Regions from separate parts of the Janthinobacterium sp. 1_2014MBL_MicDiv genome, predicted to be linked through region 4. Evidence: predicted binding sites of a transcription regulator. Region 4 holds the regulator's gene; each other region holds the start of a gene.
The links. The regulator sigma-54, encoded in region 4, starts transcription at its own class of promoters, with help from an activator protein. The targets are predictions, from matches to a motif close to TGGCANGNAANCTGCTTT.
Positions count from the first base shown of each region.

Region 1: urtA (urea ABC transporter substrate-binding protein) is a predicted target of sigma-54. The motif match lies at 1,449-1,466, and genes of this name have one in related genera.
Region 2: YQ44_RS25580 (EDSAP-1 family PEP-CTERM protein) is a predicted target of sigma-54. The motif match lies at 2,564-2,581, and genes of this name have one in related genera.
Region 3: YQ44_RS12525 (circularly permuted type 2 ATP-grasp protein) is a predicted target of sigma-54. The motif match lies at 2,398-2,415, and genes of this name have one in related genera.

Region 1 covers NZ_CP011319.1:1,836,642-1,840,850, forward strand. The annotation lists gene YQ44_RS08210 (transglutaminase-like domain-containing protein) at 1-490, shown strand, start outside; gene YQ44_RS08215 (DUF4349 domain-containing protein) at 524-1,312, shown strand; gene urtA (urea ABC transporter substrate-binding protein) at 1,520-2,773, shown strand; gene urtB (urea ABC transporter permease subunit UrtB) at 2,883-4,209, shown strand, end outside.
Region 2 covers NZ_CP011319.1:5,897,004-5,901,212, reverse strand. The annotation lists gene YQ44_RS25590 (type II secretion system F family protein) at 1-339, shown strand, start outside; gene YQ44_RS25585 (LytR C-terminal domain-containing protein) at 351-1,415, shown strand; gene YQ44_RS25580 (EDSAP-1 family PEP-CTERM protein) at 1,483-2,475, opposite strand; gene YQ44_RS25575 (hypothetical protein) at 2,689-3,063, opposite strand; gene YQ44_RS25570 (hypothetical protein) at 3,214-3,522, shown strand; gene YQ44_RS25565 (dodecin) at 3,587-3,793, opposite strand; gene YQ44_RS29205 (hypothetical protein) at 4,010-4,209, opposite strand, start outside.
Region 3 covers NZ_CP011319.1:2,851,120-2,855,328, forward strand. The annotation lists gene YQ44_RS12510 (TonB-dependent receptor) at 1-105, shown strand, start outside; gene YQ44_RS12515 (hypothetical protein) at 208-1,083, shown strand; gene YQ44_RS12520 (sensor histidine kinase) at 1,152-2,303, shown strand; gene YQ44_RS12525 (circularly permuted type 2 ATP-grasp protein) at 2,453-3,907, shown strand; gene YQ44_RS12530 (alpha-E domain-containing protein) at 3,901-4,209, shown strand, end outside.
Region 4 covers NZ_CP011319.1:5,657,296-5,661,504, reverse strand. The annotation lists gene lptC (LPS export ABC transporter periplasmic protein LptC) at 1-299, shown strand, start outside; gene lptA (lipopolysaccharide transport periplasmic protein LptA) at 325-918, shown strand; gene lptB (LPS export ABC transporter ATP-binding protein) at 918-1,673, shown strand; gene YQ44_RS24505 (RNA polymerase factor sigma-54) at 1,678-3,156, shown strand; gene hpf (ribosome hibernation-promoting factor, HPF/YfiA family) at 3,226-3,588, shown strand; gene YQ44_RS24495 (enoyl-CoA hydratase/isomerase family protein) at 3,743-4,209, shown strand, end outside.

The DNA of each region.
Region 1 (4,209 bases), 2.6 Mb from region 4:
CGACGCCGCCATCGCGCGCCGCTGCTTTGAATTCGTGCGCGACGAGATAGCCCACAGCTGGGATTACCAGCGCAATCCCGTCACCTGCCGCGCTTCCGACGTCTTGCAGCATGGCACCGGCTATTGTTATGCGAAGAGCCACCTGCTGGCCGCGCTGCTGCGCGCCAATGGCATTCCTGCCGGCCTGTGCTACCAGCGCCTGGCCGTCGGCGAGGTGGGGCCGCCGTTTTGCCTGCATGGCTTGAACGCCGTGTATCTGCAGGATTTCGGCTGGTACCGCATCGATGCGCGCGGCAACAAGCCGGGCGTCGACGCCGCCTTCGTGCCGCCGCGCGAGCAGCTGGCTTTTCCCGTGCTGGCGGCCGAGGAGCGCGACTTGCCCGAAATCTGGCCGGAACCGTTGCCGCAAGTGGTGGCCGCGCTGACACGGCACGCCACCGTGCACGACGTGGCCGCGCACTTGCCCGATCTGCAGATGCTGCCCAAATAATGCAAAAGTAAAAATAATCTAAAGAAAGCAATAATGAAAATAGTCTATATGAGTCTGATGGGCGTCCTGCTGCTGGCCGGTTGCGGCAGCAAGGGCGAGAGCGGCGGGCAATCGAGCGCCGCGCGCCTCGATGGCAAGGAAAAGGGCAGCGAGTTTCTTGCCTATGAGCACAACGTCAGCGTCGATACGCATGAGGCCCAGGTGCGGCCCCTGTATGAAAAAGTGGTCGCCGCCTGCAAGGCCGATACGGACAATGGCTGCCTGCTGCTCGATTCAGGCATCGACAGCGGCCGTTACGTGCACGCGCGCATCAGCATGCGGGCCAAGCCGGCCGGTATCAGGAAGCTCGTCGCGCTCGTTGCCGCCGAAGGCGACGTCATCAGCCAGGGCACCAAGGTGGAAGACCTGGGCCGCCCCGTGCTCGACAGCAAGAAGCGCCTGGACATGCTCAAGCAATACCAGGCGCAGCTGCAAGACCTGGAAAAGCGTTCGGGCGCGAATGTCGACGCCCTGATCAAGGTGACCAAGGAACTGGCCACCGTGCAGGTGGAGCTGGAGCAGGCGACGGCGGCCAACGCGCTGTTGATGCAGCGCATCGACACTGACTTGCTGAACGTGGCCATCAGCGCCGAAGGCCGCCAGTCGTTCTGGACGCCCGTCAAGCGCGCGCTGGGCAATTTCACGGAGAACCTGTCGGAAGGCGTGGCCAACGCCATCACGGCCATGGCCTACATCCTGCCATGGCTGCTCGCCTTCGTGCTGCTGTTCCCGCTGGGGCGCAAGGGCTGGCGCCGCCTGCGCGGCGCGCCGCGCAAGGCTTGACGCGCCCGGCGCACCGTTTTACGGCAAGTTGAAACCTGGCTGCACAGTCCTTGTGCAGCCAGGTTTTTTTTCGTGCGGGATTGTCTCGGGTGCACCATGGCGTGGCGCGCGCCCCGTGCCGCACGCCTGCCGGCGCTGGCATGCATTCTGCTTTAACAACAGCGTATGCCCCAGTCCGACAACCACGCACCCACCACAGGAGTCTTCATGTCACGACGCATCATCTTGAAAGCGGCAGCAGCAGGCGCACTGGCCCTGGCCGCCTCGGCATTCACGCAGGCGGCGCTGGCCGCCGACACGATCAAGGTGGGCATCTTGCACTCCTTGTCGGGCACCATGGCCATTTCCGAAACGTCGCTGAAAGACGTGGCCTTGATGACGATTGCGGAAATCAATGCCAAGGGCGGCGTGCTGGGCAGGAAGCTGGAAGCCGTCGTCGTCGACCCGGCATCGAACTGGCCGCTGTTCGCGGAAAAGGCGCGCCAGCTGGTGGCGCAGGACAAGGTGGCTGTCGTGTTCGGCTGCTGGACGTCCGTGTCGCGCAAGTCGGTCTTGCCGGTGTTCAAGGAACTCAACAGCCTGCTGTTCTATCCCGTGCAATACGAGGGCGAGGAACTGGAAAAGAATGTGTTTTATACGGGCGCCGCACCGAACCAGCAGGCGATCCCGGCCGTGGAATACCTGATGAGCAAGGATGGCGGCGGCGCCAGGCGCTTCGTGCTGCTGGGCACGGATTATGTGTATCCGCGCACCACCAACAAGATCCTGCGCGCCTTCCTGAAAAGCAAAGGCGTCAAGGACAGCGATATCAGCGAGGTCTACACGCCATTCGGCCACGCCGACTATCAAACGATCGTCGCCAACATCAAGAAGTTTTCCGCGGGCGGCAAGACGGCCGTCATTTCCACCATCAATGGCGATTCCAACGTGCCGTTCTACAAGGAGCTGGGCAATGCGGGCTTGAAAGCCACCGACGTGCCCGTCGTCGCGTTTTCCGTGGGCGAGGAAGAGCTGCGCGGCATCGATGCCAGGCCGCTGCTGGGGCATCTGGCGGCGTGGAATTATTTCGAATCCGTCAAGAATCCCGTCAACACGGCCTTCATCAAGCAGTGGAAGGCGTACGCCGTGGCACAAAAGTTGCCGAACGCGGCTTCGGTCGTGACGAACGACCCGATGGAAGCGACCTATGTCGGCATCCACATGTGGGCACAAGCCGTGGAAAAGGCGAAATCGACGGACACGGACAAGGTGATCGCCGCCATGGCGGGCCAGAGCGTGAAAGCGCCATCGGGCTTTACCCTGACCATGGATGCGACGAATCACCACTTGCACAAGCCCGCGATGATAGGCGAGATCAAGGCCGATGGGCAATTCAATGTCGTGTGGAAAACCAGGGAGCCGATACGCGCCCAGCCGTGGAGTCCATTTATCAAGGGCAATGAGGGCAAGCAGAAGCTGTAGGCGCTATTTACCCACCAGCAAATGCCGGGGTCGGATCCTGAGGGGCCAACCCCAGTCCTCGCCTTTGGGGTAAGCGCTCGCCCCGTGCAGTTTTTCCATGGAACTTACAATGAGGTTCATCCCCAAACTGCTGCTCCTTGCCTGTCTATTGATATCCCCGCTCGCGCAGGCCGCCATCCCTCCCGACCTGCTCAAGCCGCTGGCCGGCGACGATGCCGACACGAGGGTCGCCGCCGTCGCGCAGATCGCCGCCCTCGCCACGCCCGAGGCCATCCGCGTCCTGCAAGCCTTGCAGGACGACGCCTTGCATGCGGCGCCCGACGGCCAGGTGTATATCGTCGATGGCGAGCAAGCGTATGACCCGGCAAGCGGCAAGAGCGTGCCGCTGCCCGATGGCATCGATGGCGTGATGGTCAACAACCGCTTGCGCGCGGCCGTGGCGGGCGCCCTGTCGGGGCTGAAGCTGCTGGCGCCGGAACGGGCCACGCGCCTGGCTGCCGCGCAGGCGCTGCAACAGGCCGTCGACCCCGCGCAGCTCCCCCTGATCCGCACGGCGCTGGCGCAGGAAAACGATGCTGACATCAAACAGGTATTGCAGGTGCTGATCGCCAGCGCCAACCTGCAGGCGCCGGACGCGGCCACGCGCAGGCAAGCCGTGCAGGCGCTGGCGGGCAGCAGCGATGCGCGCCTGCTGCCCGTGCTGCACGCCATGCTGGAGCGCGGTGCCGATGGCAAGGCCAGCGAGCCCGATGAAGCCGTGCAGCTGGCGGCCATCGACACCATGCGCCAGATCAAGGGACGAGTGTCGCGCATGGAGATCGCCGGCAATGTGTTTTACGGCATCTCGCTGGGCAGCGTGCTGCTGCTGGCGGCGCTGGGCCTGGCCATCACATTCGGCTTGATGGGCATCATCAACATGGCGCATGGCGAACTGCTGATGATAGGCGCTTACACGACGTATCTGTGCCAGCTGTTTTTCCGCACCTACTTGCCCGCCATGCAGGATGCGTATTTGCTGGCCGCCTTGCCGGCCGCCTTTCTCGTGGCCGGCCTGGTCGGCGTGGCGCTCGAGCGCACGGTGATCCGCTGGCTGTACGGGCGGCCGCTGGAAACCCTGCTGGCCACCTCGGGCATCAGCCTGATCCTCATGCAGCTGGTGCGCACGATCTTTGGCGCGCAGAACGTGGAAGTGGCCAACCCGGCCTGGATGTCGGGCGGCGTCACCGTGCTGGGCGGCCTCGTGCTGCCGTACAACCGCCTGGCCATCATCGGCTTTGCCATCGTCGTCGTGGCGGCCGTGTGGCTGATCCTGAACAGGACGCGGCTGGGCCTGTTCGTGCGCGCCGTCACGCAAAACCGCCGCATGGCCGACTGCGTGGGCGTGGCCACGGGCAAGGTCGACATGCTGACCTTTGGCCTCGGTTCCGGCATCGCCG
Region 2 (4,209 bases), 240 kb from region 4:
TTGCAGCTGGTGCTGATGGAGATGCGCGCTGGTTTCAGCAAGGAAAAGGCGTTGCGCAACCTGGCCCTGCGCAGCGGCGTGGAAGACGTCGACACGCTGGTCGCCATGCTGATCCAGTCCGAACGCTTCGGCACCAGCATGGGCGACTCCTTGCGCGTGCATTCGGAAAACCTGCGCAGCAAGCGCAGCCTGCTGGCCGAGGAGGCGGCGGCCAAGATCGCCCTGAAATTGCTGTTTCCCCTGATTTTTTGCGTCTTTCCCACCCTCATGCTGGTCCTCATGGGGCCGGCCGTGATCGAAGTCTATCGCGTACTCGTGCCGGCCATGGCCAGCCGCTGAAAGGAGATACCATGCGTTCGACGATTTCCCGCCTGGCCGCCGCCTGCGCCTGCCTGGGCCTGGGCGCCTGCGCCAGCCACACGGCGCCCGCGCCGCCGCCGTTGTCGCCGCTGCCTGACGCCGACAGCGCCTATGCGGCGGGGCGCCAGTCCTTCGACCGGGGCGACCTGCCCGCCGCGCAGGCGGCGTATGAGCAAGCGCTGCGCAGTGCGCCGCGCCATGTGCATGCGCGCAACGCGCTGGCCGTGCTGCACGCGCAGCGCGGCGAGCATGACGCCGCCATCGCCCATTGGCTGGCCCTGACGCAGGAAGCGGGCACGCCGCGCCCGCAGCAGGCCTATCTGTTCAGCAATCTCGGCCACGCCTATGCCTTGAGCGGCCGCGATGCGCTGGCCTTGCCCGCGCTGGAACAGGCCTGCCTGCTCGATCCGTTCAATGCGCTGGCCTGGCAGCACCTGGCGCAAGTACTGGAACGGCTGGGGCAGCACGAGCGCGCCGCCGTGATGCGGCGCCAGGCAAACAGCTTGCAAGAGCACGACCCGCGCCGCGATGCGGCCCTGTTGCGCGGCGCGGCGGAACCCGTTGCGCTCGCGCCGGTAGCGGCGGCACCGGCCATGGCGCGCGTGGAAATCACGCAACGCGACGGCATGGCCCTGTTGCGGCGCGTGCCGGCGATGGAGCGCGGCGTCCCCATTGCTGTCGCTGCGCCGGCAACGGCGGCGCTGGCCGGCGCGCCGCGTCCGCGCCTGGAAATCCTCAATGGCAATGGCGTGCCGGGCATGGCCGCCGCGCTGGCGCGCAGCCTGGCCGGCGGACCCGTGCAGGTGGTGCGCCTGGGAAATGACAGCTCGTTCCAGGTGGCGCGCACGCGCGTCGAATACCGGCCCGCGCAGGAGCAGGCGGCGCGCCAGCTGGCCCGCCAACTGGGGATGCCGGTGCAAACCCTGCCCGCCGACTGTCCCGCCAGCGAACTGCGCCTGATACTCGGGCGCGACTTCGGCGACCCCGCCACCTTGCACCGTTACTATCTGCAGCAGCTGCAACTGGCGCGCCAGGCGCTGGCGCGGTTGGGCTGAAGCGCAGCCGCCCAAGCAAAAACACGCGGCGCCCTGGCGGGCGCCGCGTGTTTTTGCTTGCTGCTAATTATTTGGGTTGCCGCCGCCGCGTGAAGGCCAGGGCCGCCAGGCCAGTGCCTAGCAACAGCAGGGTGGCCGGTGCCGGCACCACGACGATCACGGGATCGATCACGACGATATCGGTGCGCGTGGACTTGGAAAAATTCAAGGTGTAGCTGCCGGCCGCCAGCGCGAAGTTCGACGTCAGAGAAAATTGCGCCAGGCCATTCGTGAAGGCGCGCCCTGTGGACGGATCGTTGGTGCCGGCCGTCATGTTCAGGCTGAACGGATCCAGGCTGCCCGCGCCGTGGTTGCCGTTGATGTCGCTGCCATTGTTGGCGTCGCCATCGGGCGCGAACTGGAAGATCACGCCGTCGGCATTGGCATGCGACAGGCAGCCGACGGGGCTGGCGCTGTTGCATGAGATATTGAAGATATCCATGATCGACACATTGGACTTGTCGCCCATCGCCGTCACGCTGGTGCGCAGGTCGCGCCGTCCCATGAAGCTGAAGGTGATGAAGCCGGCGCTCGACAGGGTCAGGTTGACGGAGCCGGTCAGCGTGTCGCCGGCCGTGGCCGAGGCGGCGCCCACCGTGTTGCGCTGCGCCTCCGAAACGGCCAGCACGGTGGATCCAGTGCCGTTGAGCATGTTGCCGAAGGCGTGGGCATCGCCGCGCGCAAACTCCAGTGCCGTGGTGGGGGCGTAGTGGTTCTGCGGCAGGCCCGTGCAACCGCTGCCGGAACACACTTGCGGCACGTCGGCATTGGCGGCCGGGCCCGTGTTGACGGCGCGCGGATTGACGGCCACGCCGCCCTGGAAAAAGGCGCTGTCGCTGGCGTTGCGGTTGGCGCCGGCCAGCGACAGCGCGCCGGCGCTGGTGGTGATGCGGAAATTGCTCAACTCATTGACGGCCAGGCCGTACGCCCCGGCATGCGCCTGGCCGCTGGCCAGCAGGCTTGCCGCCGCCAGTGCGCCCAGCCAGCCCAGGGTCTTGCTTCGTGTGTGATCGACATTCATCGCAGCCTCTTATCGTGGTCAGTCTCGGAAAATCCGGGGGGATAAAGAATCCAGGACGACTTGCCTGGATTCATCTCGTAGACGGAGATAAGCAGCTTGCGTGCCACACAAGAAAATCCTGTCGAATCAAACGCTTGCGCAAAGCGGGTTGGACTGGTGGAAGCAAAGTGTAAGAATGGCCGACGCCGCTTGCCGGCCGGTCGCTACCGCGCCTCAGGTGCCGCGGTGGTAGCCGAGATGCCCACCGGAATTGCGCGCGCAACCGCAGCCGATGCGCGCCACTTCCTCGCCTGCCGTCAGTTTCCAGTTGGTAATCGTCGTATGCTGCCAGTCGATGTCGCTTTTCTTGACAGGTTTTACCGTCAGGGTGCGCGCTTGCGCATCCGCGTATTCCATCAGCTCCTCGTCGTCGGCGATATCGAAATGGCGGTGGATCAGGGAAATGCCGAAACGCTCGAGCGCGCCGTAGCGCTGCAGCACGTCGCGCAGCTCGCGAAAGCAGGCCACGTCCTCGGGCAGCAAGGGATTGACGGCGGAAATATCGGCGACGGGCTGCCACTGCATGGCGTGGATGTTCAGGCTGTGCATGATAGGCTCCTGTGCCCCGTGATGATAGGCCCAGGCCGCCGGAGGGGCGCCGGCACGCCTGGCGAAATGCCCATCGTGGCCGTAAGGCTGCTGCGGCGCTTGCGCCAGATCAAAGGTGCGGCAGTCGCCCCTCGCCCGGTAAAATAGGCCATGGCAAACAAAACTCCCACCTTCCCCGGCGCGCGCACGGGCCGCGGCCAGGTCCTGGCCGTGCTGCTGTCGAACCGCGACCAGTCCGGCGCCGAACCGCTGCAAGGCCGCGTCTCGCTGGCCGCCATCGTCAAGGCGTTAAAGCGCAAATACCATTGGCCGATCGAGACGCACAGCTTCCCCGCCAATACGCAGGACGGCCGCGCCAGCTGGGCAACCGTCTACAGCTTGCCGGACAAGGTCATCGAGACCGCGCTGGACCACGGCGGCCGGGAGTGGCTGGAGAGCAGGTCAGTCGCCAGGCGCTAGTGAGAGGGCAAGGTTGGGCCAGGCGCCGCCGCGGGCACGCCGCTGCCGCCCATGCCACATGGCTTTATTCGAGGCGGAAGCCGACCTTCAGCGTGACCTGGAAGTGCGCCACCTTGCCATCGACGATATGCCCGCGCGAATCGGTCACTTCATACCAGTCCATGTGCTTGACCGTGAGCGCCGCCTTGGCAATGGCATCGCGGATCGCCTGATCGCTGCTCTCGGTCGATGTGCCAACCAGTTCGATCAGCTTGTAAGTGTGTGCGGACATGATGTTTCCCCAGTAGGAAAGCCGGACATCGAAAGGTTCTTCTTTGCTAACAAGCACCCATCTTGCGCCTAATCGCAGCCGCAGTCATTACGCAGTGCAGCAATGCGTCGCGTGAGGCTTACCTGAAACAGCGGGCCTGAAACATCGCTGAAGGTAAGGTGTCTGGAAGGCAAAACCGAGTCTGCCATCCAGATGCCGATCAGCAGCTATAGGACATCAACTCGACAGGCGAGCCTTTATTCTGTCTAATATTTCCTGTTGTGGTTTCAGAAAGGCTATCCTCGCTTGCGGCATGCAGTTGGCGGCGACGTAGTCGCTGTATGCACCGTCACGCAAGCCCTTATCGATTGCACCCCGTTTACATTTGTCTGCGATGGCATGTATATTCGAATAGGTGTTGTAATTATATTTCTCTG
Region 3 (4,209 bases), 2.8 Mb from region 4:
GCCGACCGCAGCTACTGGGCCTCGGCCGTCTCCTCGTTCGACGCGGGCAGCCTGGTGCTGGCTGCGCCGCGCACCTTTGTCGTCTCGGGCAGCGTGGCGTTCTAAATCAGCCTGCGCCGGCCTGCGATAAAGCTGCCCGTCCCCGTGGCAGCTTTTTTTTCGCGTGCGCGCCTGTGCCGGCACGCCCGGTTCGGCGACAATGCCCGCATGAAACTCTCCCCTGCCCTGCTCGTGTCACTGGCCCTGTCCCTGCCCGCAGCTGCCCAGCAGCAAGTTGCCTGTCCGTATGCTGCCTGGAAAAGCGGCTTCAAGGGCGATGCGCGGGCCCAGGCCACGTGCTTGTTGCGCCCCGTCAAGCTGTATGCGCGCCTGGGCGCCAGTGCGCCGCTGCCCGCCTTTCTCGACAGCCACGTCGGCCAGCGCACGGACATCGCCCCGGCCAGCCTGCGCGCGTATCTGTCCACGCACGGCATCGATGAAATGGCCGTCGGCGGCGCCGTCGACGCGCCGCTGTCGCGCGCCGTGGGACGGCTGGTGGCGCCCGTGGCCCGCTATTTCGTCATCCACGACACCAGCTACCCGAATTTCCTGCTGGACGCGATTCCCGCCCACATCAACGACGCCAGCTGGGATTTCAACGACTTTACGCTGCGCAATCCCGCCCTGGGCGGCGGTCCGAAAGGCCATGTGTATGTGAACCGCCTCGGCGATTCGCTGGCGGTGCGCGACTTTGGCACGGCCGGCTACGCCAGCAAGCTGGAAAAGGACAAGCCGTCGCTGACGGGCCTGTTCCTGCACGTGGAGTTGGTGCAGCCGCGCCGTTCCGTGCCCGGCGGCGGCAAGGGCAACGATGGCCTGGCGCCCGACCCCGGTTTCACGCCGGCGCAGTATGACCGCCTGGCCTTGCTGTACCTGGCCGCCAGCGTGCGCAAGGGCACGTGGCTGATTCCCGCCTTCCACGCCGTGCTCGACACGGGTTTTGCGAACGGTCATGATGATCCACAGAACTTTTCCCTGGCCGATTGGTCAGCCTCGCTTGCGCGCCTGGAGGCGGCCCTGCGCCAGGCCAATACTGGACAATAATGCGTTTCCCTGACGGCTGATTTGGCGCATACTATTAAGCGCATAGCCATTCCTGCCAGGGAGTTCAGGTGAGTAACGCCACGCATCATCACGCGGATCGTCGGGCAGCCGCAGGCCCGCCGCTGGCGCGCGCGCAGCGCATCTTTGCCATGCGCGACGCCGTCCTCACTGCCTGGGAAGACCGCGTGCGCGCCTGCGTGCGCGGCGCCGACCAGCTGCTCACGCCCATCCTCATCAATACCTTGCCGGCCTTTTTCGACAACCTGGCCGAGGCCCTGACGCCCGGCCATCCGCGCGAAAACGCCGCCAGCAACAGCAATGTGCCGGCCGTGCATGGCAACGAGCGGGCGCGCATGACCAATTACGGGCCGGAACAGGTGATCCAGGAATACCAGATCTTCCGCGACTGCTTCGCCGCCGTCGCCCACGAGTCCGGCATCACCTTGCGCCGCAAGGACTGGTGCGTGATCAACGAATCGATCGACGTGGGCATCCGCGAATCGATACGCGAATTTACCAGCATGCATGAAGGCTTCCGCCGCCGCATCGCGGCCGGCCTGTCGCACGACATGCGCAATCCGCTGGCCGTGATCAGCACCAGCGCCCAGTTGCTGCTCAGGCCAGCGGAACCGGAACGGGTGGCCGTGCTGGCGCACAAGATTGCCGAACACAGCAAGCGGCTCGACAGCATGATCGAGGAATTGCTCGACACCCTCAGCTACCACCAGGGCCAGCAGCTGCCGCTGGTGCTGAGCCAGTTCGACGTGCTGCCGCTGGTGCGCGCCGTGGCCAGCCAGGTCAACCTGCAGCGGCCCGATAAATGTATTGTCAATGGACAATCTGTCGTCGGCTGGTGGTGCGAGAATTCGCTGCGGCGCGCGCTGGAAAACCTGCTCAGCAATGCCCTCAAGTACGGCGATGACGCCGCCATCGGCTTGCATGTGGAACAGACGCACGAACGCATGATCATCACCGTGCACAATGGCGGCCACCCGATCGCGCCGGAACAGGCCGAGCGCATCTTCGACTACCTGCGGCGCGAAAACCATGGCCCGGCGCCAGGCTGGGGCATCGGCCTGCCCTTCGTGCAAAACGTGGCCGAAAGCCATGGCGGCAGCATCGCCGTCGACAGCTCGCCCGAGACGGGCACGAGCTTCATTTTCGACTTGCCCGTCGATTGCCGGCCCTTCGTCCATCCGGCCGACTTCCCCAGAAACTGACAAGTAACGCACCAATACGGTGCAGATGACGGATTTACGCCACAAAAGTGGTCATTTTTTACACAATTTCACGCGTGCGGCATTGCTGCGGCATTGGCACACTTCCTGCTGAGCTATAGTCAGACCAAGGCTCAAGGGGAAATCACAACATGGCAAATTTTTTCAATGAAATGACTGCAGATGACGTGGGTACGGACGGCAAGGTACGTGAACACTATCGTGAATTTAATAGCTGGCTGGAGCAGCAATCCCCCGACACCATCGCCCGCAAGCGGGCCGAAGCCGACCTCACCTTCCGCAGGGTCGGCATCACCTTTGCCGTGTATGGCGACGATGCCGGCACGGAACGTCTGATACCGTTCGACACCATCCCGCGCATCATCCCGGCCGCCGAATGGGCGCAGATGCAGACGGGCCTGGTGCAGCGCGTGCAGGCGCTGAACATGTTTATCCATGATATTTATCATGAACAAAACATCATCAAGGCCGGCATCATTCCCGCCGAGCAAATCTACAAGAATGCCCAGTACCGCCCGGAAATGCAGGGCATCGCCGTCGCTTCCGACATTTACGCCCACATCGCCGGCGTCGACATCGTGCGCGCCGGCCAGGGTGAATTCTATGTGCTCGAAGACAATCTGCGCGTGCCATCCGGCGTCTCCTACATGCTGGAAGACCGCAAGATGATGATGCGGCTGTTCCCGGAACTGTTTGCGCGCAACCGCATCGCCCCCGTCGACCACTATCCGGACATGCTGCTCGACAACCTGCGCTCCGTGGCGCCGATGGGGATCGATGACCCCACGGTCGTCGTCATGACGCCCGGCATGTACAACTCCGCCTACTTCGAACACGCGTTCCTGGCCCAGCAGATGGGCGTGGAACTGGTGGAAGGCAAGGATTTGTTTGTCAACGATAACTCGGTCTACATGCGCACGACGCGCGGCCCGAAGCGCGTCGACGTCATCTACCGCCGGGTCGACGACGATTTCCTCGATCCGCTGGCGTTTCGGTCGGACTCGTCGCTGGGCGTGCCGGGCCTGCTGTCCGTCTACCGCGCCGGCAGGGTGACGCTGGCCAACGCCATCGGCACGGGCGTGGCCGACGACAAGTCGATCTACCCTTTCGTGCCCGACATGATCAAGTTTTACCTGTCGCAGGAGCCGATCCTCAACAACGTGCCCACCTACCAGTGCCGCAAGCCGGCCGATCTGTCCTACGTGCTGGCGAACCTGGCGCAACTGGTCGTCAAGGAAGTGCATGGCGCCGGCGGCTACGGCATGCTGGTGGGCCCGGCGTCGAGTGCCGCGCAGATCGAGGACTTCCGCCAACGCCTGCTGGCCAATCCGGGCGGCTACATCGCCCAGCCCACCTTGGCCCTGTCCGCCTGCCCCACGTATGTCGAGGCCGGCATCGCGCCGCGCCACATCGATTTGCGTCCATTCGTGCTGTCCGGCAAGACGATTTCCATGGTGCCCGGCGGCCTGACCCGCGTGGCGCTCGGCGAAGGTTCGCTGGTGGTCAATTCCTCGCAGGGCGGCGGCACCAAGGATACGTGGGTGCTGGAACCATCGTCCGTCTTTGCAGGAGAAAAAATATGCTGAGCCGCACCGCCGATCATTTGTTCTGGATGGCCCGCTACACGGAGCGGGCGGAAAACACGGCGCGCATGCTCGACGTCAACATGCAAACGTCGATGCTGCCGCAGTCCGAGCAGGATGCCGAACAGGGCTGGCGCGCCACCCTGGGCATTTCCGAACTGCAGAGCGCGTATGACCACAAATATGGCCGCTTCCACACGCGCGACGTGCTCGACTTCATGGTGCGCGACCCGAACAACCCGTCGTCCATCCTCGCCTGCCTGACGGGCGCGCGCGAAAATGCCCGCGCCGTGCGCGGCACCCTG
Region 4 (4,209 bases):
ACGCGGAGCTGGCGCATATCGACGAGGGCAATACCCGATTGCAGCTGCACCGCAAGGTCGTGATCGACCGCGTGGCCAGTCCCAAGGCGCAGAACCTGACGCTCAAGACGGAAGCACTGACGGTGTTCCCCGATGAAGAGCGCATGGAAACGGACGTGCCGGTCGACATGCTGATGGGGGTCTCCCACGTGACCGGCGTGGGCATGAAAGCCAATAACGCCACCGGTGTGGTGGAAGTGCAGCAGGCGCTGCGCATCGTCCTCCCGCCGAAACCGCGCCCGGCCGCGGCGGCACACTGACAGAATGAAACAAGGAAACCATAATATGAAGAACATCTTGCTGTTGACTCTATTGTCGACCGTCTGCTCGCTGGGCGTGATGGGTGCGGCGCATGCCGAGAAGGCCGATTCCGAGAAGGAAGCCGTCATCACGGCCCAGCGCGGCCAGATGGATGACATCAAGCAAGTCCGTACTCTGACGGGCGACGTGGTGCTGGTGAAGGGCACCTTGACCATGAAGGCGGGGCGGGCCCTGATCACGGAAGACCCGCAAGGCTACCAGTTCATCACCTTCTGGGCCGATCCGGGCAAGCTGGCCACCTTCCGCCAGAAGCGCGATGGCGCGGGCGACCTGTGGGTCGAAGGCGAAGCGGAGCGCGTGGAATACGATAACAAGACGGAAGTGGTGAAACTGTTTTCCAAGGCCAAGCTGACGCGCCTGGAAGGCACGAAAATCACCGATGTGGCCAATGGCGCCTTCATTTCATATGACAGCCGCAACGAAGTGTTCAAGATGGAAAACAGTGACAGCGGCACCAGCGCCCCGGGCGCCGGTAGCGTGCGCATGGTGATCCAGCCGAAGACCAAGGCACCCGCGGCGGAGAAAGCGCCGGCGGCGCCCGCGCCAGGAAAGAAATAATGGAAAATACACGTTGCGGCAGTACCCTGATCGTCCGCGGGCTGCAAAAGACCTATGGCAAGCGGCAAGTCGTGCATGATGTTTCGCTGCAAGTCGAATGCGGTGAAGTGGTGGGTCTGCTGGGGCCGAACGGCGCCGGCAAGACCACCTCGTTCTACATGATCGTCGGCCTGGTGCCGTCGGATGGCGGTACCATCGATATCAGCGGCGTGGATATTTCCAGGCTGCCGATCCACCGCCGCGCGCAGATGGGCCTGTCCTATCTGCCGCAGGAAGCGTCCGTTTTCCGCAAGCTGACGGTGGAAGACAATATCCGCGCCGTGCTGGAAATCCAGACCGTCGAAGGCCGTCCGTTGACGAAGGCCGAGATCGAGGAGCGCCTGGATAAATTGCTGGCCGACTTGCAGATTGAAAAGCTGCGCGAGAACCAGGCCCTGTCGCTGTCGGGCGGCGAGCGCCGCCGCGTGGAAATCGCCCGTGCGCTGGCCACGGACCCGCGTTTCGTGCTGCTCGACGAACCGTTCGCCGGCGTCGACCCGATCGCCGTGATCGAAATCCAGCGCATCGTGCGTTTCTTGAAGGAGCGCAATATCGGTGTGCTGATCACCGACCATAATGTACGCGAGACGCTGGGTATCTGCGACCGTGCCTACATCATCAACCAGGGCTCGGTGCTGGCGTCGGGACGCCCCGACGACATCATCGCGAACGAGTCGGTACGCCGGGTCTATCTGGGCGAACACTTCCGCATGTGAGCCAATGAAACAATCATTGCAGCTGCGCACCTCGCAGCACTTGGCACTGACGCCGCAGTTGCAGCAATCGATACGCCTGTTGCAATTGTCTACCCTGGAATTGCACCAGGAGCTAGAGCAGCTGTTGACGGACAATCCCCTGCTCGAGCGTCTCGACGATCCGCTCGACCGCTCGTTGCGCCTGCTGTCCGATGGCGCCTTGAGTTCGACGGCCGCGCCGGCCGAGGCACCGCCCCAGCCACCGAGCCAGGAGGCGCCCGCCGCGCCGGCCGAAGCGGATGGGTTTGACGGCGAGGCGGGCGAGAGTCCGGCCGCCATGGATGGCGGCGACAGCGACTGGAGCGAAGCGAGCCGTGGCAAGGCGCCCGACGACGAAGATGCCCGTCCGCAACTCGAAGCCCATCACTGCACCTTGCGCGAACACCTGATGGAGCAGATGCGCGTGACGGTGCTCGAATTGCGCGACCGCGCGCTGGTCGAGCTGATCATCGACGCCCTCGACGACAATGGCTACCTGGAAGAGTCGCTCGACGACATCCTGGCGCGCCTGCCGGCGGAGCTGGACATCGACGCCGACGAGCTGCGCACGGCACTGGCGCTGCTGCAAAGCTTCGATCCGCCAGGCGTGGGGGCGCGCAACGCCTCCGAATGCCTGGCGCTGCAAATCAAGCGTTTGCCGCATATCGCCCTGGTGACGCGCCGCATGGCCATCGTCATCGTGGAAAAGCACCTGGCCTGGTTTGCCCAGCGCGATTTCAACAAGCTGAAAAAAGCCCTCGATTGCGACGACGAAGACTTGCGCGAGGCGCAGACCGTGATTCGCCTGTGCAATCCGCACCCGGGCGCCGTGTTCGCTTCCGACGTTTCCGACTACGTGGTGCCGGACGTGGTTGTCAAGCGCGCGCGCAATGGCTGGCAGGTGACGCTGAACAATGACGTCATGCCGCGCCTGCGCGTCAATGCCATGTATGCCAACCTGCTCAAGCAGGGCAAGGGCGAAGGCGCCATGGGTGCACAGTTGCAGGAAGCCAAGTGGCTGATCAAGAATATGCGCCAGCGCTTCGACACGATCCTGCGCGTGGCGCAGGCGATAGTAGAAAGACAAAAGAACTTTTTCTCGCATGGGGCCGTTGCCATGCGCCCCCTTGTGCTCCGTGAAATAGCTGATACACTGGGTTTACACGAGAGTACTATCTCGCGGGTAACAACTCAAAAGTACATGCTGACCCCGCACGGCATGTTCGAGTTGAAATATTTCTTTGGTAGCCACGTCGCCACCGAAGCGGGGGGCGAAGCGTCATCGACGGCGATACGGGCATTGATCGTGCAACTGACAGGAGCAGAAGACCCTAAAAATCCTTTATCCGACAGTAAGATTGCGGACATGCTGGGAGAACAAGGCATGGTGATTGCGCGACGTACTGTTGCCAAATACCGGGAAGCGTTGAAAATTCCGCCAGTGAGTCTGCGTAAGTGCTTGTAGTTTTTTCGGTTCCTCTGCGGGCCGGATACGATGGATACCGCACGAACCCGATCATCTTTAGGAGTGTGTATGAATCTCACCATCAGCGGACATCATCTCGAAGTGACACCAGCCATTCGTGAATACGTACAAACGAAGCTGGAGCGCGTGAAACGTCATTTCGATCACGTTATCGATATCGCCGTGATTCTGACCGTGGACAACCTCAAAGAGAAAGAAAAGCGTCAAAAGGCCGAAGTCAACCTGCGTCTGAGTGGCAAGACCGTCTATGTGGAAAGCCTGGCGCAAGACCTGTATGCCGCGATCGATACCCTGATCGACAAGCTGGACCGGCAAGTGATGAAATACAAAAGCAAAGTGCAAGGGCACGGTAAAGAGGCGATCAAGCATCTGCCAGACAACTCAGAGGATGAAGCCGTCGTCGCCGTCTAAGGCCACCCGCTTCTCGCAGTTGTGATCAACTAAGGGCGCACATCTTGCGCCCTTTTTTGCGCCCGTCACCCTTGCGCACGGATCGCCTGGCCGAACGCAAGGTTGCTCCTGCAGGCGCTAGAATGTTGGCACTTTCACTTCTTGCCTGCCTGCCATGAGCGACTTCGTCCACACCTCCATCCGCAACCGCACCGCGCACATCGTGCTCGACCGCCCGAAAGCCTTGAATTCCCTGTCGCTGGAGATGGTGCGCACCATGAGTGCCGCCTTGCTGGCCTGGCGCGACGATCCGCAGGTGGACGCCGTGGTGATACGCTCGAGCAGCGAAAAAGCCCTGTGCGCCGGCGGCGACATCCGCTTCTTTTACGATGCGGGCCGGGCCACGCCGCAGGGTGGCAGTGCATTGCTGGAAGATTTCTTTACAGAAGAATATGCTTTAAATCATTTAATCCATTTCTATCCGAAACCGTATATCGCCGTGATGGATGGCGTGGTGATGGGCGGCGGCATGGGCGTGGCGCAGGCCGGCCCCGGCAACCGCTTGCGCATCGTGACGGGCCGCACGCGCATGGCCATGCCAGAAGTCAATATTGGCCTGTTCCCCGATGTGGGCGGCAGCTA